DNA from 2 places in the Bacillus sp. GW821-FHT01G09 genome. Region 2 is predicted to be linked to the other one. Evidence: a T-box and tRNA genes for the amino acid it is inferred to sense, from the RefSeq annotation. Region 2 holds a T-box; the other holds one or more tRNA genes.

Region 1 (12,215 bases), on a different contig from region 2:
GCAGGACTAGAAAGGAAAGCGGCAGTCCGGAGACACCAATCGCAATGGTGGCTACTTGAAAATACGCTTGAAAGGCGCCGCCGATTCCAGCTCCTAAACATGCTGTTAAAAACGGACGGCCAAGCGGCAGCGTGACTCCGAAAATAAGCGGTTCACCAATGCCGAGCAGTCCCGATGGAAGCCCGCCGGCGATTGCTTTCCTCAGTGTTGTTTTTTTCGTCTTCACGAAAACGGCAAAGGCCGCGCCTACCTGTCCTGCACCTCCCATAGCCAAAATAGGGAGCAGAGGATCATTGCCAATTGAATTGATCAGTTCCATGTGCACAGGCGTCAAGCCTTGATGCAGTCCGGTTACGACGAGAGGAAGGAAGGTTGCGCCCAGAATAAAGCCTGCAGCGATGCCGCCGATGTCCAGGATGGACAGAAGGCCGGATGTAATGGCATCAGAAATGAATCCGCCTAAAGGCATAAATACGACATACGTTACGATTCCGGTGATTAACAGTGAAACGGTGGGTGTGACAATGATATCGAGTGATTGAGGAATAAAACGGCGAATAAATTGTTCGGTGTAAGCAATGAATATGGCTGCGAAAAGGACGCCGATCAGACCTCCCCTGCCCGGGAGAAGCTCTTCTCCAAATAAACTGATTTTTACGATCTCCGGATTGATAATCAAGATCCCGGCCAAAGCCCCAAGTGCGGGTGTCCCGCCAAATTCTTTCGAAGCGTTAATACCGACGAGAATGCCGAGATAAGTGAACAGCCCTGATCCGATGACTGTCAGGATAACCGCAATTTGTGAGTCTGCAGAGAGCCAGCCTGCTTGAATAATTGCTTTGGTAATCCCAGTAATTAAACCGGAAGCGACTAGAGCGGGAATAAGAGGGATAAAAATGCTGGCAATTTTACGTAAGAAAAGTTTGAAAGGAGTGGCGTTTTTTCGATTGATATCGGCTTTCTTTTTGGCCGCTGCTTCTTTGACATCGGCACCTTCTTCTGCTGACACGAGCTTTGAGAAAGCAGCTGTAACATGATTGACAACTCCTGTGCCGAGGATAATTTGTAAGGTTTCAGCTTCAACGACCCCCAATACGCCGTCAAGCTTTCTTAAAGCCTGAGCATCCGCTTTGCTTTCATCGTAAGGCGTAATGCGCAGGCGTGTCATGCAATGCGTATATGAAGAAATATTGGATTTTCCTCCGCATAACTCAAGGATTTTCTGTGCGAGATGATGGTAGTTATTTTCTTTGCTCATTAAAACCCCTCCCCTTCAAGATGCCTTATTTTTTTCTCATAGATTGGATGGCTGCTCTCGTTTTATCTATATAACCGGTTGTCGTTTCATACTGCTCAGCCGCCATGCCTAAAAACAAAACATCAATTATAAAAAGCTGGGCGAGGCGGGAGGAAGTGGCTGCACTTCGAATCAAGGCTTCATTGGAATGGGCTGTATACAAAGGGACATCAGCCAGTGCGGAGACGGATGTCTGACTGAATTGTGTGAGGCTGATCGTTGTGATGCCTTTTTCCTTGGCCATGGCAAACAGTTCAATGATTTCCTGTGTCTCTCCTGAAAACGAAATGGCGAATACGATGTCGTCTTTATCTGCATTTGCGATTAAAGATGCCACAAGATGAGTGTCTGTAAACGCGGTTGCTTGTTTATGAATGCGAAGCCACTTTTGCTGGGCGTCCTTGGCGACAATGCCGGAAGCCCCGAGGCCGATAAAATGCACGGTATGAGCTTTGAGAAGCAGAGAAACCGCTCGTTCAAGCTCTTTGTAGTCCATCAGGTCTGAAGTATCCTGAATGGCTTGAATGGCATTGCCGGCCGTTTTTTCGGAAATGGAGGGCAGCGGCTCGTGGGGAACAATATCCCGGTAGCCCTGAAACGTAGGCTTTGCCAGATCGCCCGCTACTCTCATTTTTAAATCTTGAAATCCTTTTAAACCGAGTGATTTGCAGAGCCTGATGACGGCAGCGTCACTTGAATTGGCTAAGGCGCTGATTTCGTTGACCGTGCTTTCGATTGCTTTGTGGGGATGGGCTAGGATATAATCTGCAAGTTTGCGCTCGGATGGAGGGAGCTTATGCTTCATTGATTGGATGATCGCTAAACCGCCTGTGGCCATTCTAGTTCTCTCCTTATCATGGATGGTAATGTTCGATTGCTTTGTCAATGAAACCGTTCGCTTCATCGAGTAATGTCTTTGCTTGTTTCTGATCTGTGCTTGTTTTGAGCATGACGATTGCTGTTTTGACGTGATGATCGGCTTGTTCCAGAGTGTATCTGGCTGTGTCGTATGAAGCGTTTGTAAGGCTTTGGATAATGCTGATGGCGCGTTCTTTTAGTTTTTTGTTGCTGACGTTGACGTCTACCATCAAGTTTTCGTAAACCTTGCCGATTTTGACCATTACAGCGGTAGATATCATGTTTAGAATCATTTTATGAGCGGTTGCGGCTTTCATACGTGTTGATCCTGTAATGGCCTCAGGTCCGACGACAACCTCAATGCTGTGATCCGCATCCTTGCTGATGGCGGAATTTTCATTGCAAGTAAGGGCGATGGTGTGTGCTCCGACTTTGCGGGCGTATCTTAGGGCGCCTGCGGCGTACGGTGTGCGGCCGCTTGCTGCGATGGCAATGACGGTGTCATTTGAAGTGAGCTGTATGTTTCTTAAATCTTCAGCTCCTGCTTCTTCACTGTCTTCAATGCCCTCTGCTGCCTGTAAAAAGGCTTTGGGGCCTCCAGCCATGATTCCGATGACCTGATCTGGGCTTACGCTGTAGGTGGGAGGACATTCAACAGCATCCATGACGCCGAGTCTGCCACTTGTGCCGGCGCCTGTATATATGAGCCGGCCTCCATTTTGAAACGATTCATATGCGCAGTCTACAGCTGTTTTGATGTCGGGGAGAACCTCCTGAACGGCTGCAGCGACTTTCATATCTTCGTTGTTGATCATTTTGAGGATGCCGAGAGTGTTTGCTTTGTGGATTTCAACTGTTTGGCTATTGCGTGATTCCGTTGTAAGACGGTGAAGGTTTAATGGTTCTGACATGAGGATGCCCCCTGTTTTAAAATGATATATCTCAATATTCAGTATATTCATCTCTGTTATGATATTTCAACTATGTTTTTAAATTTTTGAAATTTTATTTCACTCAAGACTATAAGAAATGATGAAGGATCAACTGTTCTCCAAGCGGGCCGATTCTTCGCCGTCCTTTATCAAGGAACCCGCTTTTCATATAAAGGTGTTTTGCGCGTATGTTCAGATGATTGACGGCCAAGATGATTTCGTCGCACCATGGAAAATATCCGCTCACAAAAGCGGGAAGCAAAAGCATGGCTTTTTTCGCATAGCCTTTTCCGTGATGCACAGCGTTTAAAGACAGGGAGCTGAGCAGTAAAGCAAATGGATTGTTAGAATAAGAAGCAAGCGTTTCTTTTGATGCATGTAAAATGAAAAAACCGACTGGAAGGTCGTCTTTTAAGATGACAACCGGGTATCGGTCCTGTATGCCCAGAGCCTGAGACAGCACCTCTTTCGGGAGGGAGGTAAAGCGTTTGTCATCGTTGGTGAGCGTGAATGATTGGAGCTCGGGCAAGTGTTCAGGCTTATAGAAGGATAAAGAAATGTCTTGAGTCATGGGGGTGGCCTCCTTACAATATGTCGTTAAGCTCGTTTTCCGAAATGACGCGGTAGCCCGCTTGTTTTAACAGTGCGGCGGTTACTCCGCTGCCGGTGATTTTTTTGCCAGAGAATGTGCCGTTATAGATAAAACCGCTTCCGCAAGATGGACTGTTTTCTTTTAATATGACGGCAGAAGCGTTGATTTCTTTTGCGTAAGCCAATGTTTTCGCGGCGCCTTCCATATATAGTTCTGTGACGTCTTCTCCTGAAGCTGTCACGATTTTCGCTGTTCCATTGAGGACATCCTCGCCGGTGCCTCCTATGATTTCTGCGGGTTCGCGTGGGGTAGAGAAGCCGCCGAGAAGTTCAGGGCAAGCCATGACTGCTTTCTTTTCATCGACGAGTTTTCTGATTTTCTCCGACGCTGCGTGAGAGCCGTTATATCTGCATTCAATGCCTCCAAGGCAAGAACTGACTAGAATCATATTGGTTTCTCCTCTCTTGCTTTGCTTGTCTCTATCATAAAATAAATGGCTTTAGTTGGGAGGCTTTTTCAGTTAAAAAAGGAGTTAAAAAGTTTGAAAATAAAAAATTTAATTTTCCTCTTTACAAACAGGGGGTGACCTGTATATAATAACTTTTGTCAGCTCGACGAGAACACAACGGCCCGTTGGTCAAGCGGTTAAGACACCGCCCTTTCACGGCGGTAACACGGGTTCGAATCCCGTACGGGTCACCATTTGGAGGATTAGCTCAGCTGGGAGAGCATCTGCCTTACAAGCAGAGGGTCGGCGGTTCGAGCCCGTCATCCTCCACCATCTTGCCGGTGTAGCTCAATTGGTAGAGCAACTGACTTGTAATCAGTAGGTTGGGGGTTCAAGTCCTCTTGCCGGCACTGTTTTTTCAAAATTTTATGTGGAGGGGTAGCGAAGTGGCTAAACGCGGCGGACTGTAAATCCGCTCCCTCAGGGTTCGGCAGTTCGAATCTGCCCCCCTCCACCATTATTGGGCTATAGCCAAGCGGTAAGGCAACGGACTTTGACTCCGTCATGCGTTGGTTCGAATCCAGCTAGCCCAGTCACAGACACCTTTGATCAAAAGGTGTCTTTTTTCTTTTCGGAAAAATCATTCCAACTTCTAACTGTTCAGTCTGTATAATAATTTTAAAAATATGTTAAGGTAGTTTATTCACGAATTACCATCTACACCCTGCCAAAAATTTGATAAACTTATTTTATAAAAAAATTGAAACCTTTTGAAACGAAGCTCGTATACATACAGACCGGTGAAGGCAGAGGTTAGATAAATATGGAAATGATGATTAAAAAAAGAATTAAACAAGTCAAAAAAGGCGACCAGAATGCATTTGCGGACATCGTAGATATTTACAAAGATAAAATTTATCAGCTTTGCTACCGTATGCTTGGCAATGTGCATGAGGCGGAGGATATTGCACAGGAAGCTTTCATCAGAGCGTACGTTAATATCGACAGTTTTGATATTAACCGGAAATTTTCAACTTGGCTTTATCGAATCGCGACCAATTTGACCATTGACCGCATTCGCAAAAAGAAGCCGGATTATTACCTCGATGCAGAGGTGGCTGGTACGGAAGGCTTGACCATGTATTCTCAAATCGCCGCAGATGGTGTTTTGCCTGAAGATGCAGTTGTGTCGCTGGAGCTCTCAAACACGATACAGCAGAAAATTTTAAAGCTTCCTGACAAATACAGAACAGTCATCGTATTAAAGTATATTGACGAACTCTCATTAATTGAAATCGGGGAGATTCTAAACATTCCTGTGGGGACTGTGAAAACGCGGATTCACAGAGGCAGAGAGGCTCTTAGAAAACAATTAAGGGATCTTTAAGTGGGGTGATGAAATGAGCTGTCCTGAACAAATTGTGCAGCTTATGCATATGCATCTTGATGGAGATATCCTTCCAAAAGATGAACACGTATTAAATGAACATCTGGAGACATGCGAGAAATGCAGAAAGCATTTTTACGAGATGGAGAAATCCATAGCGCTTGTACGGAGCACATCGCATGTCGAAGCCCCCGCGGATTTTACCGCTAATGTCATGGCAAAATTGCCTAAGGAGAAGAAAAGAGCTTCTGTAAAAAGATGGTTCAGAACCCATCCCGTTATCGCAGCTGCTGCGGTATTCATCATTTTGATGGGCGGGGGTTTTTTTAACAGCTGGCATAATGACCACAATTTCAGCGTGTCCAAGCAGCCGAATCTTGTGGTTCATAACCATACTGTGACCGTACCAGAAGGTGAGACGGTCAAAGGTGATGTCACTGTCAAAAACGGCAAGCTGATTATTAAAGGCAAAATAGACGGGGATGTAACCGTCGTAAACGGCGAAAAGTATATGGCCTCTGCTGGACAAGTCACCGGTCAGATTGAAGAAATCAATCAATTATTCGACTGGACATGGTACAAGATGAAGTCTGCGGGGAAAAGTGTACTCGATGCATTCAATCCGAACGGAGAAGAGTAAAGCGCGTTAGCCGCTTTGCTCTTTTTTTGCGGGCTGAGAGCGCTGGCACATTTCACTTGCTAAATCGAAATGTGGTATAATGGGCTCGCTATGTAAAGTACATATGCGTAACACGTAAAACACAAAATACGAAATGACTGAAATCTTGGAGGACGAGGAAATGGCTTTTGAGGATATCCCTTTTTTGCAGTACCTCGGCAATGCCGTTGATATTCTCCTTGTTTGGTATGTGATATATAAATTGATTATGGTGATACGCGGCACGAAAGCGGTTCAGCTGTTAAAAGGAATTGTAGTCATCGTGCTTGTTCGTATGGCCAGCCAATATTTGGGCCTCAGCACACTTCAATGGCTGATGGACCAAGCGATAACATGGGGATTTTTAGCGATTATTATTATTTTTCAGCCTGAGCTGAGAAGAGCGCTTGAACAGCTAGGCCGCGGCCGCTTTTTTTCGAGGAGCGGCACGCCTGTTGAAGAAGCGCAGCAGAAAACGATTGAGGCCATTACAAAAGCGATCAATTATATGGCGAAACGCCGTATAGGCGCCTTGCTGACCATTGAGCGGGATACTGGAATGGGGGATTATATTGAGACCGGCATACCACTGAATGCCAAAGTCAGCTCTGAGCTGCTGATCAATATTTTTATCCCAAACACCCCGCTTCATGACGGTGCGGTGATTATGAAAAATAATGAAATTGCCGCGGCCGCCTGTTATCTGCCGCTTTCTGAGAGCCCGTTTATTTCAAAAGAACTGGGCACGCGGCACAGAGCGGCTGTCGGTATCAGTGAAGTAACAGACAGTTTGACGATTATTGTGTCTGAAGAGACCGGCGGCGTCAGTGTGGCAAAGAACGGCGACCTTCACAGAGAGCTTACAGAAGAAGCGCTGAAAGAAATGCTTGAAGCCGAGTTTAAGAAAAACACCAGAGACACTTCTTCTAACCGCTGGTATTGGAGGGGCAAGAAAAATGGATAAATTCTTAAACAACCGCTGGGCTGTGAAAATCATTGCTCTGCTTTTCGCGCTCTTGCTTTATGTGGCGGTTAACAGCAACCAAGCACCGACTCCGAAAAAACCGGGTGAATCTTTCTTTCCGACATCAACAACTGATGAAGCAACTCTGACTGATATTCCGGTTAAAGCGTATTATGATGATGAAAATTACGTCGTAACGGGTGTTCCGCAAACGGTTAATGTCACGATAAAAGGCTCGACAAGCGCCGTGAAAAAGGCTCGGCAGACCAAAAACTTTGAAATATATGCTGATATGGAACATTTGAAAACCGGCACACATAAGGTTGAGCTTAAGGCCAAAAACGTGTCGGATGGGCTGACAATCTCAATTAATCCGTCTGTTACGACAGTGACCATTCAGGAACGGACGACCAAAAGTTTTCCCGTAGAAGTGGAGTACTACAACAAAAGCAAGATGAAAAAAGGCTATTCTCCGGAGCAGCCGATTGTCAGTCCGAAAAATGTGCAGATTACCGGATCGAAAAATGTCATCGATAATATTTCTCTTGTAAAAGCTTCAGTGAATTTGGAAAACGCAGATGAAACGATTGAAAAGGAAGCGAAAGTGACTGTCTATGATAAAGACGGAAACGCGCTTCCTGTCGACGTGGAGCCCTCGGTCATCAAGATTACCGTTCCGGTGACAAGCCCGAGTAAAAAAGTGCCCTTTAAAATTGAACGGACAGGAAGCCTTCCTGACGGTGTCAGCATAGCGAATATTGAATCCAGCCCCAGTGAGGTAACGGTTTACGGCTCACAGGATGTGTTGGATTCTCTTGAATTTATTGACGGCGTCAGCTTAGATTTAAGTAAAATTAACAAGGATTCCGATATCGAGGCAGATATTCCGCTTCCTGACGGTGTCAAAAAAATCTCACCGTCAAAGGTGACTTTGCATATAGAAGTCGACAGTGAAGCGGATCAGAAGTTCGAGAATGTCCCTATCAAGACTGTAGGGCTGAGCAGCTCACAAAACATTGAATTTCTTGATCCTGAATCACAAGCGATAGATGTAACGGCTAAAGGCTCTCCCACGAATATAAATAAACTGAAAAAATCAGATATTGAATTGTATGTGAATGTTTCAGATTTAGAGGACGGGGAGCATAGCGTGAAGCTTGAAGTGAACGGGCCACAGAATGTAACTTGGTCCTTGGGGCGGAAAAACGCCAAAATCAAGCTGACGTCTAAGAAAAGCAATACATCAACGAATGATAACAGCAGCAATACATCAGGGAACCAGGATGACACAGATAAACAAACAAATGATCAAAAGAACAATCAGCAAGAAGATACAAAGAACACTGATAAAAACAACAACGATCAAAACCAAGACGAAAATAAAGATCAAAACCAAGATCAGGATGAGGATGAATCCACTGCAAATTCACAATCCTCATCGGAATAAAAAAGGAGCGATTATAAAATGGGCAAGTATTTTGGAACAGACGGTGTAAGAGGTGTCGCCAATAGTGAGCTTACACCTGAGCTGGCCTTTAAAGTCGGACGTTTCGGCGGTTATGTGCTGACAAAAGACAAACAACGTCCAAAAGTGCTGATAGGCCGCGATACACGCATCTCCGGCCATATGCTGGAGGGAGCCCTTGTCGCCGGACTTTTATCCATTGGCGCAGAAGTCATGCGCCTGGGTGTCATTTCTACACCAGGTGTATCTTATTTGACAAAAGCGATGGATGCAGAGGCGGGCGTCATGATTTCCGCTTCTCATAACCCAGTGCAGGATAACGGCATCAAATTCTTTGGGGGAGATGGATTTAAGCTTTCTGATGAACAAGAGGCTGAAATTGAGCGCCTGATGGACGAACCTGAGGATAAGCTGCCAAGACCTGTCGGAGCAGACCTTGGACTTGTAAACGATTATTTTGAAGGCGGACAAAAATATCTGCAATTCTTAAAACAGACAGCTGATGAAGATTTCACAGGCATTCATGTGGCATTGGACTGTGCCCATGGCGCAACGTCAGCCTTGGCGACACACCTGTTTGCTGATTTAGATGCAGATGTTTCTACAATGGGGACTTCCCCGAACGGATTAAACATTAATGACGGCGTCGGTTCGACTCATCCCGAAGCGCTCAGCGCGTTTGTCAAAGAGAAAAACGCGGATCTCGGTCTTGCGTTCGACGGTGACGGCGACCGCCTGATTGCTGTCGATGAAAAAGGAAATATTGTAGACGGCGACCAAATCATGTACATATGCTCAAAACATCTGAAATCAGAGGGCCGTTTAAAGGATGATACTTTGGTTTCAACCGTGATGAGCAACCTCGGCTTCTATAAGGCGCTCGAAAAAGAAGGCATCAAAAGCGTGCAGACAGCTGTCGGCGACCGCTACGTAGTAGAAGCAATGAAAAAAGACGGCTACAACGTCGGCGGAGAGCAGTCAGGACATCTTATTTTCCTTGATTACAACACGACAGGGGACGGTTTATTGTCTGCTATTATGCTGATGAACACTTTGAAAGCAACAGGCAAGCCGCTGTCAGAGCTTGCAGCTGAAATGCAGAAGTTCCCGCAGCTGTTAGTCAATGTGAGAGTGACTGATAAATATAAAGTTGAAGAAAATGAAAAAGTAAAAGCAGTTATTTCTGAAGTTGAAAAAGAAATGAACGGCGACGGCCGGATTTTGGTGCGCCCTTCAGGAACTGAACCGCTCGTCCGTGTCATGGCTGAAGCGAAGACGAAAGAGCTGTGCGATGAGTATGTCAATCGCATTGTTGAAGTCGTCCGGTCAGAAATGGGATTAGAGTAACGAAGTCTATTATCAGAGAGTGAACAAGACAAGCGAGGATTACATAAGATAATTGTGAGACATACGGCAAAGTTGTTTAAAAAACAATTGACCGTTTATGCCACATGTTGTAAAATCAAGCTTGTCTTGTTCTTATTTTCTCAATAGGAAAAGAAGACGGGATTATTGCTTTACCTATAATTATAGCGCCCGAACTAAGCGCCCGGAAAAAGGCTTAGTTGACGAGGATGGAGGTTATCGAATTTTCGGCGGATGCCTCCCGGCTGAGTATGCAGATCACAGCCGTAAGGATTTCTTCAAACCAAGGGGGTGACTCCTTGAACAAAGAGAAATCACATGATCTTCCAAAAAACATGTAGGAGGGGACGATTGAAAGTCCCCTTGAAATTTGACTTTCTTCGTCTCCTTTTACAATCTTAGGAGGAAGAAAAATATGTGTGGAATCGTAGGTTATATCGGTCAGCTTGATGCGAAGGAAATTTTATTAAAAGGGTTAGAGAAGCTTGAGTATCGCGGTTATGACTCTGCTGGTATTGCTGTTGCCAACGAACAGGGAATCCATGTGTTCAAAGAAAAAGGACGCATTGCAGATCTTCGTGAAGTTGTGGATGCCAATGTAGAAGCGAAAGCCGGAATTGGGCATACTCGCTGGGCTACACACGGCGAACCAAGCTATCTGAACGCTCACCCGCATCAAAGCGCACTGGGACGCTTTACACTTGTTCATAACGGCGTGATCGAGAACTATGTTCAGCTGAAGCAAGAGTATTTGCAAGATGTAGAGCTCAAAAGTGACACCGATACAGAAGTAGTCGTTCAAGTAATCGAGCAATTCGTCAATGGAGGACTTGAGACAGAAGAAGCGTTCCGCAAAACACTTACACTGTTAAAAGGCTCTTATGCAATTGCTTTATTCGATAACGACAACAGAGAAACGATTTTTGTAGCGAAAAACAAAAGCCCTCTATTAGTAGGTCTTGGAGATACATTCAACGTCGTAGCATCTGATGCAATGGCGATGCTTCAAGTAACCAACGAATATGTTGAGCTGATGGATAAAGAAATGGTTATCGTCACTGATGACCAAGTTGTCATCAAAAACCTTGATGGTGACGTGATTACACGTGCGTCTTATATTGCTGAGCTTGATGCCAGTGATATCGAAAAAGGCACGTACCCTCACTACATGTTGAAAGAAACGGATGAGCAGCCTGTTGTTATGCGCAAAATCATCCAAACGTATCAAGATGAAAACGGCAAGCTGTCTGTGCCTGGTGATATCGCTGCCGCTGTAGCGGAAGCGGACCGCATCTATATCATTGGCTGCGGAACAAGCTACCATGCAGGACTTGTCGGTAAACAATATATTGAAATGTGGGCAAACGTGCCGGTTGAAGTGCATGTAGCGAGTGAATTCTCCTACAACATGCCGCTTCTGTCTAAGAAACCGCTCTTCATTTTCCTTTCTCAAAGCGGAGAAACAGCAGACAGCCGCGCGGTTCTCGTTCAAGTCAAAGCACTCGGACACAAAGCCCTAACAATCACAAACGTACCTGGATCAACGCTTTCTCGTGAAGCTGACTATACATTGCTGCTTCATGCAGGCCCTGAGATCGCTGTTGCGTCAACGAAAGCATACACTGCACAAATTGCAGTTCTTGCGGTTCTTGCTTCTGTGGCTGCTGACAAAAACGGCATCGATATCGGATTTGACCTCGTCAAAGAACTCGGTATCGCTGCAAACGCAATGGAAGCTCTATGCGACCAGAAAGACGAAATGGAAATGATCGCCCGTGAATACCTGACTGTATCCAGAAACGCTTTCTTCATCGGACGCGGCCTTGACTACTTCGTATGTGTCGAAGGCGCACTGAAGCTGAAAGAGATTTCTTACATCCAGGCAGAAGGTTTTGCCGGCGGGGAGCTAAAGCACGGAACGATTGCCTTGATCGAACAAGGAACACCAGTATTCGCACTGGCAACTCAAGAGCACGTAAACCTAAGCATCCGCGGAAACGTCAAAGAAGTTGCCGCTCGCGGAGCAAACACATGCATCATCTCACTAAAAGGCCTAGACGATGCGGATGACAGATTCGTACTGCCGGAAGTAAACCCAGCGCTTGCTCCGTTGGTATCTGTTGTTCCATTGCAGCTGATCGCTTACTATGCTGCACTGCATCGCGGCTGTGATGTTGATAAACCGCGTAACCTTGCGAAGAGTGTTACTGTGGAGTAATAAATGTTTAACCCCTTTGGATAAGATTGTC
Region 2 (12,215 bases):
CAATGCTTGATTCAGCCGCTGTCAGCAGGTCGTCGATATGAACGAGCACTTGGTTGGCCTTTTTAAACCGGTATTTGTCTGCATTTTCCTCGGCATCATAAAGGAGCTCTTCAACTTTCGGCATGTGGGCTGTGACAATCTCATCCCATTCTTCACGCCACTTCTCAAAGAACTCTTCTGTCTGACCCGTCATTTTTAAATGTTTTATTTTAGACATTTCTTCCACGATCGACCGATTCAGAATTTCAATCTTCCACGATTCCAGCCGGTCGATTTCGGCGTAGATTTTTTTCCTGAAAAAGTAGCCTGCCGCAAACAGCGCAAGCAGTACAATTAATAATCCAATGACAAACTCCATAATGAGCCCCCTTGCTGTTTACCTTAATCTGTCAGGGTGTTTTATTTATTCAGAAAGATTTCAGGATATGTATTGAGAAAAACTGTCGTTTTCATTGTTATTATGATACCATGTAACAAACATTTTTTGACCAGAAATCAAAAACTTTTTGTGCAAAATCGGCAGGATTTGACTATTTTTTCATGGGGTGACATCAATGCAAAAGCGAGACGGACATATTCACACACCATTTTGCCCTCACGGCTCCAATGACACACTCAGACAATATGCAGAAGAAGCCTTAAAAAAAGGGTTCGAATCGATTACTTTTACCGAACACGCCCCATTGCCGCCCTCTTTTACCGATCCCACGCCGCTGAAAGACAGCGCGATGGCGCAAGCTTCTTTGGAACGCTATATTCATGAAATTTCCGGATTAAAAAAAGAATATCGCGGACAGCTTAGCATACGGACAGGGCTTGAAGTCGATTATATCGCTGAATTTGAAGACGAAATTACATTATTCCTAGACACATACGGGCCATATTTAGATGACAGCATCTTATCCGTTCATTTTTTGCGCACAGACTCTTCCTATCTATGCCTTGATTATGACGAGCATACCTTCAAAGAGCTGATTTCAGCCTGCGGAAGCATTGAAGCGGTATATGAACAATATTACCGGAGTATCTATTCTTCCATTGTAGCATCTCTCGGCGTTTATAAGCCAAAAAGAGTCGGTCACATCACACTCGTCCAAAAATTCATCAAGCTGTTTCCATACAGCATGTCAGAACATATTCGCGGCCTCGTTTCCCTGTGCCTGAATGCCATTGAAGAAAACGGAATGGAGCTCGACTTCAATACTTCCGGCTTAAGAAAAACTTACGCTGGCGGTATTTATATCGAGGATTGGATGCTGAATGAAGCGAAGCAAAAGAAGATCCCGCTTGTGTTTGGGTCAGATGCCCATCAAGCGGGAGATGTCGGATATGCGTATGAGGCGTTTTTGGAACGGTGCTAGTTGGTGAGCGCCACGTCCCCTGTCCGGAAGACGCTTCTGATCCAAATCTTGATTTCTTCAAAATACATTTTATAAAAATACGGCTCGTGCGGCTGCATGTAGAGTACTTCTGAAATATATTGAGGCTGGAGATAGGGCATCATCAAGAGAGATTTTAATTGGAGAATAAAATGAGGCAGCGGCAGCGTTAAATATTCACGCTGTTTTTCTCCTTCCTCAATGATCAGCTGAAAGATATACTTTTCCTTCATTAGATATGTCGACATAATTTCCCTGATTAATGTGGAGTCAATTGTGACTTCCCGGTAGACAAAACGAGTTAATTGACGATGATTATGCTGATAGGATAAAATATCGAAAACCAATTGAAGAAGCTGTTCCTGCGTGCTTTGAGAAGAGATATTGCTTGCCGCTGTTTCAAGCGTTTTGCTGTAGCCCTCGTAAAACTCTGAAACTAAGTGTTCCATCAAGCCTCCTTTGCCTTTAAAATAGTAGGAGATGTGCGCAACATTTACATCAGCTGACTTTGCGATTTCACGGACAGACGTGCCAGAAAATCCTTTTTGGTTAAAAAGCATGACAGCAGATTCAATAATTTTGTCTTTGGTGCTTACTTTCATACGGCTCACTCCTTCCTCTTGATACTATTCAAGCAGAAAGCCGCTGTTCCTGTAAGAACTTATCGACAAATGCCGGCAGAAAAGCCGGAACTTTGTTTTATATTATAGAAAAAGTGAGGGTTTTCCATGTTCCATGTCGAAAAACAATCTGGAGATAAAGAAAAAGACTATCAGCTTCTGCTAAAACAGCTCGAAGCCATGACCGAAGACGAAACAGACCAAATAGCTAACTATGCAAATGCCTCAGCACTGCTGTATCATTCGCTGCCTGAAGTCAACTGGGCGGGTTTCTATTTTGCCAAAGAAGAGGATGGACAGCTTGTGTTAGGTCCGTTCCAAGGCCTGCCGGCATGTGTTCGGATTCCTTTCGGCAGAGGGGTTTGCGGCACAGCGTACGCAAACGGAAAAGTGGAACGTGTTGAGGATGTAAACGCGTTTCCTGGACATATCGCCTGCGATGCAGCGTCTCAATCAGAAATTGTGCTTCCGATTCGTGTAGACGGAAAAATTGTCGGCGTCTTGGACATCGACAGCCCAGTGAAAAACCGTTTCGACGAAATTGATGAAAAATACTTAACTCAATTTGCCGAAACGCTAGAAAAAGCGTTAGCGTAGTAATATAAAAGCCCAAAACTGATATCGTTTTGGGCTTTTTTTATTTTATTGAGTCATGAATCATCAAGCGGTTTTTCCCGCTCCGTTTCGCGCTGTAGAGCGCTTCATCTGCCTCATGCACAAGCTCTTTCAGCGACTTTTTTGTTTCTGTCGTCCAGCAGGAGATACCGCAGGAAATGGTTACCTCGGGTTTCGTATTTTTTCTGACCGCATAAACCAGTCGCTCGGTAATCCGTTTCCCCACTGCAACCGGCACATTTGGCAAATAAATCGCCAGCTCCTCTCCTCCCCAGCGGGCACCGACATCATGCTTTCGGATGTTGCTTTTAATCACTGAAGCGACTTGAATTAAAATCTCGTCCCCAGTCTGATGGCCGTACGTATCATTTACATTCTTAAAATTATCAATATCAACAAGAATAAAAACACCCTTTTGGTGGATTTTCATGCTGTATTGAATTTTTTCATCTAAATACGCTCGTGAATACAGTTCAGTCAGCTGATCTGTTTTCACGAGATGCTCAAGGCGGTCGCGAAGCATTGAATTGGTTACAGCCAGTGTCGCGTGATGAATCAGCGCCTGAAACAGCTTGTACATTTCAAATGTAAAAGCGTACAGCTCCTGTTTCAATAAAACCGCAAAGCCTAAAAGCCGGTCGTTTTGAATCATCGGAGCAGCCATCAGCGAGCCGTACCCCGCCTTCCCAAAAACAGACTGGCCATTCCCGATGAAAACCCCTTTTTCACCTTCATACAGCTTTTCTTTCAGCTCATTATAAAAATCTGACGGCTTCGCTTCTTTAAAAAATGCTGTGCTGCCTGGAAGCAATGTTAGGTTTTCAAAATGGTCTATATGAAAAAATCCCACTTCTTCTGCCTGAAACGATTCTGCCATTCTCACAGCCAGATCATTCATTGTATCAGTCAGTGTCAGCCGCTGATTCAGGCGGCGTGATGTTTCATTAATCAATTCCAAATTTGCGATGCTTGCTTTGGATTGTTCGTAGAGCTGGGCATTTTCAAACGCTTTTCCCGCGGCGTTTGCTAACAGCGACATTTCATCAAGGCAGGCATCAGCAAGAAAGCTGTCACCCGTTCCCTCAGCCTTCAACACCCCGTATGTGCCCTGCTGTCCTTTGATCGGAATATAGGCGGCAGATTCATTTTTCCGCAAAATGTCTCCGGACAAATACACTTTGAGCGCAAAGGAATCGGATTTTTCCCCTTCCATATACAGCTCTTTTGCAGGTATCCCTAAACATTGGTCTTGATCGTGCGATATAAATAAAGAAAACTCAAAAAGAGAAAATGTGCTGGTCAAGCTTTCTAAAAGCTGCTTCAGCACATCTGTCTGATCAAGCAGTGAATGGAACAGCTCTGTCATTTTGTATATCTTTTTTTGGTAGATCGTTTTGTTATAGAGTCTTTCCTGTTTCATCGACTGGTTTAAAAATGAAGCAACCACGTTCGGAAGCCCTTCAGGAATCTCTTCATCCTGCCTGCATGCAAGATGGAAACGCCTGCCAGAGCCGTCCTCAATCAGATAACATGAAGCGTTTATTTTTGAAGCGGAAAAACGCGCTTCACCATCTGCCAGTTTTGTCACAAAGTCTGATGGTGACGGTGTAAGCGAAACACAAAGGGTTGAAAAATAGGTTTGAATAGCCGAAGTCAGCCATATTAAAGAGTCGGTGAATGTGACTTTTTCAGATTTGGTTAATAAAAAATCGAGCATATGATAATGAAAGGCGGATAATTGATCTTTAGTTTGTTCTACCATGTTTTTATCACCTAAAAGTTTACCACTAATTTTTGTTTATTATATCATAAACGGTGAAGCAATAATGGAGGAATGGTTGACTTCAAAACAAATAAATTATATAATGACCTTTGTGTGAAATATTGCAGCCTTTTTGTTCAGCTTCTATGTTTTCATTTTGTTCCTTATCAATAAGGTGTATCGTGTAACTCTCTGCTGCTGGAGCGAGGATACATGAAAACAAAATGTGCATGGTCGAATAGAGCAGACGGTTTTTATTTTCCACAAAAATAAAACCAAAGGAGGAGTCACATTATGGCTCGCTATACAGGTCCATCTTGGAAACTGTCCCGCCGTCTAGGAATCTCTCTTAGCGGTACAGGAAAAGAATTAGAAAAACGCCCTTACGCTCCAGGTCCACACGGCCCAGGACAACGTAAAAAATTATCAGAATACGGTTTGCAATTGCAAGAAAAGCAAAAGCTTCGTCACATGTACGGTGTAAACGAACGTCAATTCCGCACTTTGTTTGACAAAGCTGGCAAACTAGCTGGTAAACACGGTGAAAACTTCATGATTCTTTTAGATTCTCGTCTTGATAACGTTGTGTACAAGCTAGGTTTAGCACGTACTCGCCGTCAAGCTCGCCAATTGGTTAACCACGGTCACATTCTTGTAGACGGAAGCCGCGTTGACATCCCGTCTTACCAAGTAAAACCTGGTCAAACAATCGGTGTTCGTGAAAAATCAAGAAACCTTTCTATCATCAAAGAATCTGTTGAAGTAAACAACTTCGTTCCTGAATACCTTACTTTCGACGCTGAAAAGCTTGAAGGTACTTTCACTCGTCTTCCTGAGCGTTCTGAACTTGCTCCGGAAATTAACGAAGCGCTTATCGTTGAGTTCTACTCTCGTTAATCGTTTTAAAAACCCCTGCCGCTATGCGGTCGGGGTTTTTTTATCGTCTATTTTGTCTTTTGCCTCTTGCTGGCCAACACTATCCTGCGCCTGCTGCTCCCAATAATCCCGCTGCAGCCGTTCTTTTGCAATCGTACACATGAGATTCACGCTTTAGCGCTCCTTTCATTTAAAAGGTGGTGATTGGTCGTGTTTGCCCTATCTAATATACTCTTTTCCTTTCATTCCTATGCGGTAAACAAAAAGATCCTTTGCCTTCAGTGGCAAAGGATCTTTTTCTTATTTATACGTCACAAGGAAGTATTTTTTCTTCCCGCGGCGCAGAACAGTAAATTGATTTTCGATACGGTCTTCAGCTGACAGGGTATAATTTATTTCCGTCTGGCGTTCACCGTTAATGTAAACAGCTCCGTTTTGAATGTCTTCACGCGCTTGGCGTTTAGAAGGAGATAATTTAGATTGCACCAACACATCTACAAGTGAAAGCTCTTGGCTGCTGTCAACTTCCATAGAAGGAACATCTTTAAAACCTACTTTTACGTCTTGAGCAGAAAGCTCTTTAATATTGCCGCTGAACAGCGCTTGGGAGATGTTGATGGCTTGCTCCAGCGCCTCGCGTCCGTGAACAAGTGATGTCACTTCTTCTGCCAGGCGTTTTTGTGCTTCACGTTTTTCTGGCGCCGTTTCTGTTTTTTCAGCGTATGCTTCAATTTCCTCTTTTGAAAGGAACGTAAAGTATTTCAAGTATTTGACAACGTCACGGTCGTCTGTGTTGATCCAAAATTGATAGAATTCATATGGCGATGTTTTTTCTTTATCAAGCCAGATCGCGCCGCCTTCCGTTTTTCCGAACTTCGTGCCGTCTGCTTTTGTGACAAGCGGAATCGTTAGGCCGAACGCTTTTGCTCCTTCTTCTTCTGATTTTCTGATCAGTTCAAGACCCGCTGTGATATTGCCCCACTGATCGCTTCCGCCGATTTGCAGTTTACAGTTTTTGTCTCTGTAAAGATTTAAGAAATCATAAGATTGAAGAATCATGTAGCTGAATTCCGTGTACGAGATGCCGGATTCAATTCTTGAGCTGACCGTATCTTTTGCCAGCATGTAATTGATGCCGAAATTTTTACCAACGTCACGAAGGAAATCGATCACATTCATTTTGCCGATCCAGTCAAAGTTGTTCGCGATGACAGCTGGGTTTTCTGCTGCTTCAAAATCTAGAAATCTGGACAGCTGGTTTTTGATTTTTTGGGACCATTCGGATACGATGTCAGCGGTGTTTAATGTACGCTCTGCTTTTTTTCCGCTTGGATCACCGATGAGGCCCGTCGCGCCGCCCACAAGCGCAATCGGATGATGCCCTGCAAGCTGAAAACGTCGAAGTGTTAAAATAGGCAGCAGGTGTCCGATATGCAAGCTGTCTGCTGTCGGGTCAAAGCCTGAGTACAAGCGTATTTTTTCTTCATTCAGCTGTTTATTTAACCCTTCTTCATCTGTCATTTGCTGAATCAATCCGCGGAAGGATAAGTCTTCAAGTAAGTTTGTCATAAGATAAAGCTCCTTTTTTGATTAAAATAAAAAACGCCCCTTCGTTTACACGAAGGGACGATTGATTATCGCGGTACCACCCTACTAATAAGAGAATTCAAACATTCGTCTTATCACTTTGCCTGATAACGGATCAGGTCCGTTCTTTCACTACTGAAAGCCTGGGCGGCTTTGTTTGCAAAAGCGGTTCATGAGTGTATTCGATATATCCGTCTGTGCTGATTTTCACCGGCCATCAGCTCTCTGGAACGTAAGGATATTCTACTTGTCTCAATCTTTACCTTTTCATATGAAGCTATATCATTTTTAACATAAATAAAATCCTGTGTCAACGCCGCCTTTTAATCCTCCATTGTTGACAGATCTCCAGCCGGCAGATTAAGCTCCCATGCCTTCAGCACGCGCCTCATGATCTTTCCGCTTCGGGTTTTCGGAAGTTTATCTTTAAATTCGATCTCACGCGGAGCCGCATGGGCTGCAAGACCCTGCTTTACAAATAGGCGGATCTCTTCTTTCAGTTTATCAGACGGCTCAAATCCTTCCCTGAGTGCAATAAAGGCTTTAATGATTTCTCCACGCACCGGGTCAGGCTTTCCGATTACGCCTGCTTCTGCAATAGCCGGATGTTCCACAAGCTTGCTTTCCACTTCAAATGGGCCGACGCGCTCACCGGAGGTCATGATGACGTCATCAACTCTGCCTTGGAACCAAAAGTATCCCTCTTCATCCATGTAAGCAGAATCCCCAGACACATACCAGCCGCCCGGCATGAAATATGATTCATACTTTTCAGGGTTATTCCAAATGGTATGCATCATGGAAGGCCAGCCCTTTTTGATGGCGAGATTGCCCATTCGGTACGGGGGAAGCTCGTTGCCTTGATTGTCAACGATCGCTGCCTCCACTCCTGGAATCGGCTTACCCATTGAACCCGGTTTAATATCCATGCAAGGATAGTTGCAGATGAGCTGACTGCCCGTTTCGGTCATCCACCAGGTATCATGGATTCGTTTGTTAAAAACTTTATGTCCCCATCTGATGACTTCCGGATTTAGCGGCTCACCGACACTGAGCACATGCCGTAGTGAAGTTAGATCATATTTCGCAGCCATCTCATCTCCCGCTCCCATCAGCATCCGAAAAGCGGTCGGCGCGCTGTACCAGACATTGACGCCAAGCTGTTCAATCGTTCCATACCAGCTTTCCGGGCTGAAACGACCGCCGACGATGACATTTGTCGCTCCGTTCAGCCACGGTGCAAAAATGCCGTATACCGTACCTGTCACCCAGCCAGGATCAGCCGTGCACCAATAAATGTCTTCTTCCTTTAAATCAAGGACCCATTTTCCTGTTTGATATTGCTGAATCATCGCTTCATGGACATGCAGCACGCCCTTTGGCGTACCAGTGGAACCTGATGTATAGTGAAGCAGAAAGCCGTCTTTTTTATCCATCCATTCGATATCCAGTCTTGTGCTTTCCTGTTTCGCTGCTTCATCATAATTGATGATATTCGTGCCGCTCTCAGCCTCTCCCCCGACTACGAAGACATGCTGCAAGTGAGGCAGTTTGTCTGCCGGTATTCTCTCCAGCAGCTCAGGCGTTGTGACAACAACCTTTGCCTCACTGTTTTCAAGCCGGTCTTTCACCGCTCCCTCCATAAATGCTTCGAACAGCGGCCCGGCGATGGCGCCAATTTTGATTGCGCCAAGCATAATAAAATAAAGCTCGGGTGATCTTGGCATAAAAATAAAAACGCGGTCCCCTTTTTCCACATTTCCATACCGTCTCAGCACATTCCCGGCTCTGTTTGATTCTTCCTTCATTTCTTTAAATGTGTATTTTTCATCCCTTTTTGCGTCTTTATAATAAAGCGCTACTTTGTTTTTTCGAAACGATTCGGCATGGCGGTCAATCGCTTCATACGCCGCATTCAGTTTACCTGTCTCATGCCAAGAGAAATGTTTCTCTGCCTCGGCCCAATCAAAATGCCGGTACGTTTCTTCATAGTTTTTTAAGTTATGATCCCCCTCTATTGCTGGTAACGCTTTCAAATTCATGCCCAAACATCCCCCTTTGCTGAAGTTGTCACAATTATTATAGTATATATTCATATTCTTCTCAATTTTTAAAATATAAATCATGTTGAAAACGCTTTATAATTTGGTATTCTTAAAGAAGGCATGTATTTTTATAAGAATTGATGGGACGGTGAATTAGTGGAACATCATAAAACATACCATTCAGCAAACATCAAAACAGCAACCGGCTCTTTACTGATAGAAGGGCCTGTCTCTCCAGAGGATTTGGCAGGTTATGAGTTTCATAAAGATTTAACCGCATTTCGCCCGCCTCGCGAGCAGCATGAAGCGCTAGTCGACATTGCAGGCCTTCCCGAAGGGCGCATTATTATTGCCAGAGACGGCCGAACCATTGTCGGCTATGTCACGTATTTATATCCTGACCCGCTCGAAAGATGGTCTGAAGGAAATATGGAGGATTTGATTGAGCTCGGAGCCATCGAAGTAGCGCCGGACTATCGGGGATGCGCTGTCGGAAAGACGCTCCTGACCGTCAGCATGATGGATGAACAAATGGAAAACTACATTGTGATGACGACAGAATATTACTGGCATTGGGATTTAAAAGGGATGAAAAAAGATGTGTGGGAATACAGAAAGATCATGGAAAAGATGATGAATGCAGGCGGATTGGTCTGGTTTGCAACGGATGAGCCGGAGATCAGCTCCCACCCTGCAAACTGTCTGATGGCCCGCATTGGAAAAAACGTCAGCCAAGAATCAATTGAGCAATTTGACAGGCTCCGTTTTTATCATCGTTATATGTATTAACTGACACTGGCAAAGGGGAAAAAATAATGATTGTTGAGCAAATCATGAAAAGAGATGTCATTACATTAACGAAGACAGATACGCTTGAAACAGCCATATGCAAACTGAAGGAATTCCATATCAGACATCTGCCTGTTGTAGATGAAGAACGACACGTGATCGGCATGATTACAGACAGAGACATGAAACAGGCCAGCCCGAGTATTTTTGAAGAAAACAAACGAAGCCTATTTCTCACACGAAGCGTAGATTCAATTATGAAAAAGGATGTTGTCTGCGCCCACCCGTTAGATTTTGTCGAAGAAATATCAGCCGTGTTCTACGAGCATGGCATCGGCTGCCTTCCAGTGGTACACCATCAAAAATTAATAGGCATTTTAACAAAAACCGATTTGCTGCGGACGTTTGTCAAATTGACAGGCGCTGACCAGCCGGGATCACAAATTGAAATAAAAGTAAACGACATCACCAAAAGCCTCGCTGAGATCAGCAGCCTTTGCCAAGACCTTCAAGTGAAAATATTAAGCGTGCTTGTTTATCCGCATGACGATCCCGGTGTAAAAGTGCTTGTCTTCCGTGTAAAAACGATGAATCCGCTGCCGTTTTTGCAGGCATTACAAAGAAATGGACACCACGTCGTATGGCCGTCAGAGCAAAGGGATCTGCTATGAGAGACAGTGTATTTATCTATTCTCCATCCTACCAAACCTATATGTTTCATCAGGAGCATCCCTTTAATCAGCAGCGGGTTCTGTTAACATATGATTTGCTTAAGACGATCAATGCCTTTGATGATGGAGACATTGTCACCCCCAGACTCGCTTCAGAAGAGGAGCTTTCCCTTGTCCACACGGACGATTACATTCAGGCCGTAAAGCTTGCGGGCGCCGGAAAGCTTCCCGCTGAAGAAGGAGAAAGCTACGGGCTCGGCACTGAAGACACACCCGTCTTTGCCGGCATGCACGAAGCGGCATCACTCTTGGTCGGCGGCACTTTAACGGCCGCAGACTGGGTCATGTCAGGACAAGCCCTGCATGCGGCAAACCTTGGTGGAGGGCTTCATCATGGCTTTCGCGGGAGAGCATCAGGATTCTGCATATACAACGACAGCGCTGTGGCGATTCAATATATCCAGAAAAAATATAGGTCCAGAGTGCTTTATATTGATACGGACGCCCACCACGGGGACGGTGTGCAATTTACATTTTACGATAATCCTGACGTATGCACGCTGTCCATTCATGAAACAGGAAGGTATTTATTCCCTGGAACCGGCCAGATCCAAGAAAAAGGCAGCGGAAAAGGATATGGCTATTCCTTTAATATCCCGCTTGACGCTTTTACAGAGGATGATTCTTTTCTTGAGGCTTACCGGACAGCAGCTTCAGAAGTCGCCGCGTATTTCGAGCCCGATGTCATTATCAGCCAAAACGGCGCCGATGCCCATTACTACGACCCGCTGACGCATTTATCAGCAACAATCAATATATACGAAGAAATCCCCCGTCTTGCACACACTTTGGCTCATCAATATTGCGGAGGGAAATGGATTGCAGTCGGAGGCGGCGGATATGATATTTGGCGTGTCGTGCCCCGCGCCTGGGCCAGAATATGGCTTGAAATGAAGGGAATTGATCCGGGACACGAGATCCCGCCGGAATGGATTGCTAAATGGCAAAAACAATGCCCCGTGGCCCTTCCGTCGAGCTGGAGCGATCCGGCTGATTTATATCCTCCGATTCCCCGCAAGCCTGAAATTACAGAAAAAAATGCCCAAACTGTCAGCAAAGCATTATATGCGATACGTTCTGAACAGCAAAGAACAAAGTAAAAAACGACCTTTACGAAGAGGTCGTTTTTGATTTTTTAATCACTATTTCCACACGCCGATTTTCCTTCATGTGTTCATTTGTCTTGTTATCCTTTACCGGCTTTGTATCCGCATAACCGACAGCAATAAAGCGCTTGGAGGGAAGCTTCTCTTTAGACGTGAAGTATTGAATAACCCCACTCGCCCGTGCTGCTGATAGCTCCCAGTTCGACGGGTATCGGTATGTCGAAATGTTTCGGCTGTCTGTATGCCCCTCCACCTGAATGTCATTTGGAATGGTTTGAAGAAGAACGGCAATTTGGTGAAGAAGCGTTTCGGCATTTTTCAGCACCTTTGCCTCACCTGTATCAAACAGCACAGCCTCCTGAAGAACGAGCACGACACCGCGTTCATCCTGTTTGGCTGTCATTTGGGCCTTCAAATGATTGTCTTTTATATATGTATTTACTTTCTTGAGAAGCTGATCCTGCTGATCCTCTTGCTTCTTCGTATCAGATGGGGATGTATTCTTTTTTTCTATGGATGTTTGGTCCGGCTGAAGCCCGTTGCCTTCCTTCTGGATCGAGTCCACTGCTGCTTTAAATTTTTGCAGATCGATTTGGGACATCGAAAAGAGTAAAATAAAGAACACAAGGATCAAGGTGACCAGATCTGTAAAGGTTACCATCCAGCTGGACGAAGATTGACTGTTTTTTCCGCTTCCATTCCTTC

The links. The T-box of region 2 lies ahead of tyrS (tyrosine--tRNA ligase). A T-box ahead of a tRNA ligase gene usually reads a tRNA of that ligase, here a tRNA-Tyr.
Region 1: it encodes a tRNA-Tyr, which carries the amino acid that the T-box ahead of tyrS (tyrosine--tRNA ligase) is inferred to sense. The anticodon was not compared.

Annotation. Positions count from the first base shown of each region.
Region 1 covers NZ_JBWKWL010000005.1:13,661-25,875, forward strand. The annotation lists gene AC07VD_RS16425 (PTS transporter subunit EIIC) at 1-1,258, opposite strand, end outside; gene AC07VD_RS16430 (MurR/RpiR family transcriptional regulator) at 1,284-2,135, opposite strand; gene murQ (N-acetylmuramic acid 6-phosphate etherase) at 2,152-3,066, opposite strand; gene AC07VD_RS16440 (GNAT family N-acetyltransferase) at 3,176-3,658, opposite strand; gene AC07VD_RS16445 (2-thiouracil desulfurase family protein) at 3,672-4,127, opposite strand; tRNA gene AC07VD_RS16450 (tRNA-Glu) at 4,307-4,381, shown strand; tRNA gene AC07VD_RS16455 (tRNA-Val) at 4,385-4,460, shown strand; tRNA gene AC07VD_RS16460 (tRNA-Thr) at 4,465-4,537, shown strand; tRNA gene AC07VD_RS16465 (tRNA-Tyr) at 4,560-4,644, shown strand; tRNA gene AC07VD_RS16470 (tRNA-Gln) at 4,649-4,720, shown strand; gene sigW (RNA polymerase sigma factor SigW) at 4,951-5,514, shown strand; gene rsiW (anti-sigma-W factor RsiW) at 5,528-6,154, shown strand; gene cdaA (diadenylate cyclase CdaA) at 6,315-7,136, shown strand; gene cdaR (CdaA regulatory protein CdaR) at 7,129-8,583, shown strand; gene glmM (phosphoglucosamine mutase) at 8,602-9,948, shown strand; gene glmS (glutamine--fructose-6-phosphate transaminase (isomerizing)) at 10,382-12,184, shown strand.
Region 2 covers NZ_JBWKWL010000003.1:383,627-395,841, forward strand. The annotation lists gene ezrA (septation ring formation regulator EzrA) at 1-358, opposite strand, end outside; gene hisJ (histidinol-phosphatase HisJ) at 555-1,361, shown strand; gene refZ (transcriptional regulator RefZ) at 1,358-1,981, opposite strand; gene AC07VD_RS12615 (GAF domain-containing protein) at 2,108-2,596, shown strand; gene AC07VD_RS12620 (diguanylate cyclase domain-containing protein) at 2,637-4,376, opposite strand; gene rpsD (30S ribosomal protein S4) at 4,671-5,273, shown strand; gene sr7p (small protein SR7P) at 5,295-5,423, opposite strand; gene tyrS (tyrosine--tRNA ligase) at 5,553-6,821, opposite strand; T-box leader at 6,872-7,108, opposite strand; gene acsA (acetate--CoA ligase) at 7,163-8,881, opposite strand; gene acuA (acetoin utilization protein acetyltransferase AcuA) at 9,041-9,673, shown strand; gene AC07VD_RS12650 (acetoin utilization AcuB family protein) at 9,700-10,344, shown strand; gene AC07VD_RS12655 (acetoin utilization protein AcuC) at 10,341-11,504, shown strand; gene motS (flagellar motor protein MotS) at 11,515-12,215, opposite strand, start outside.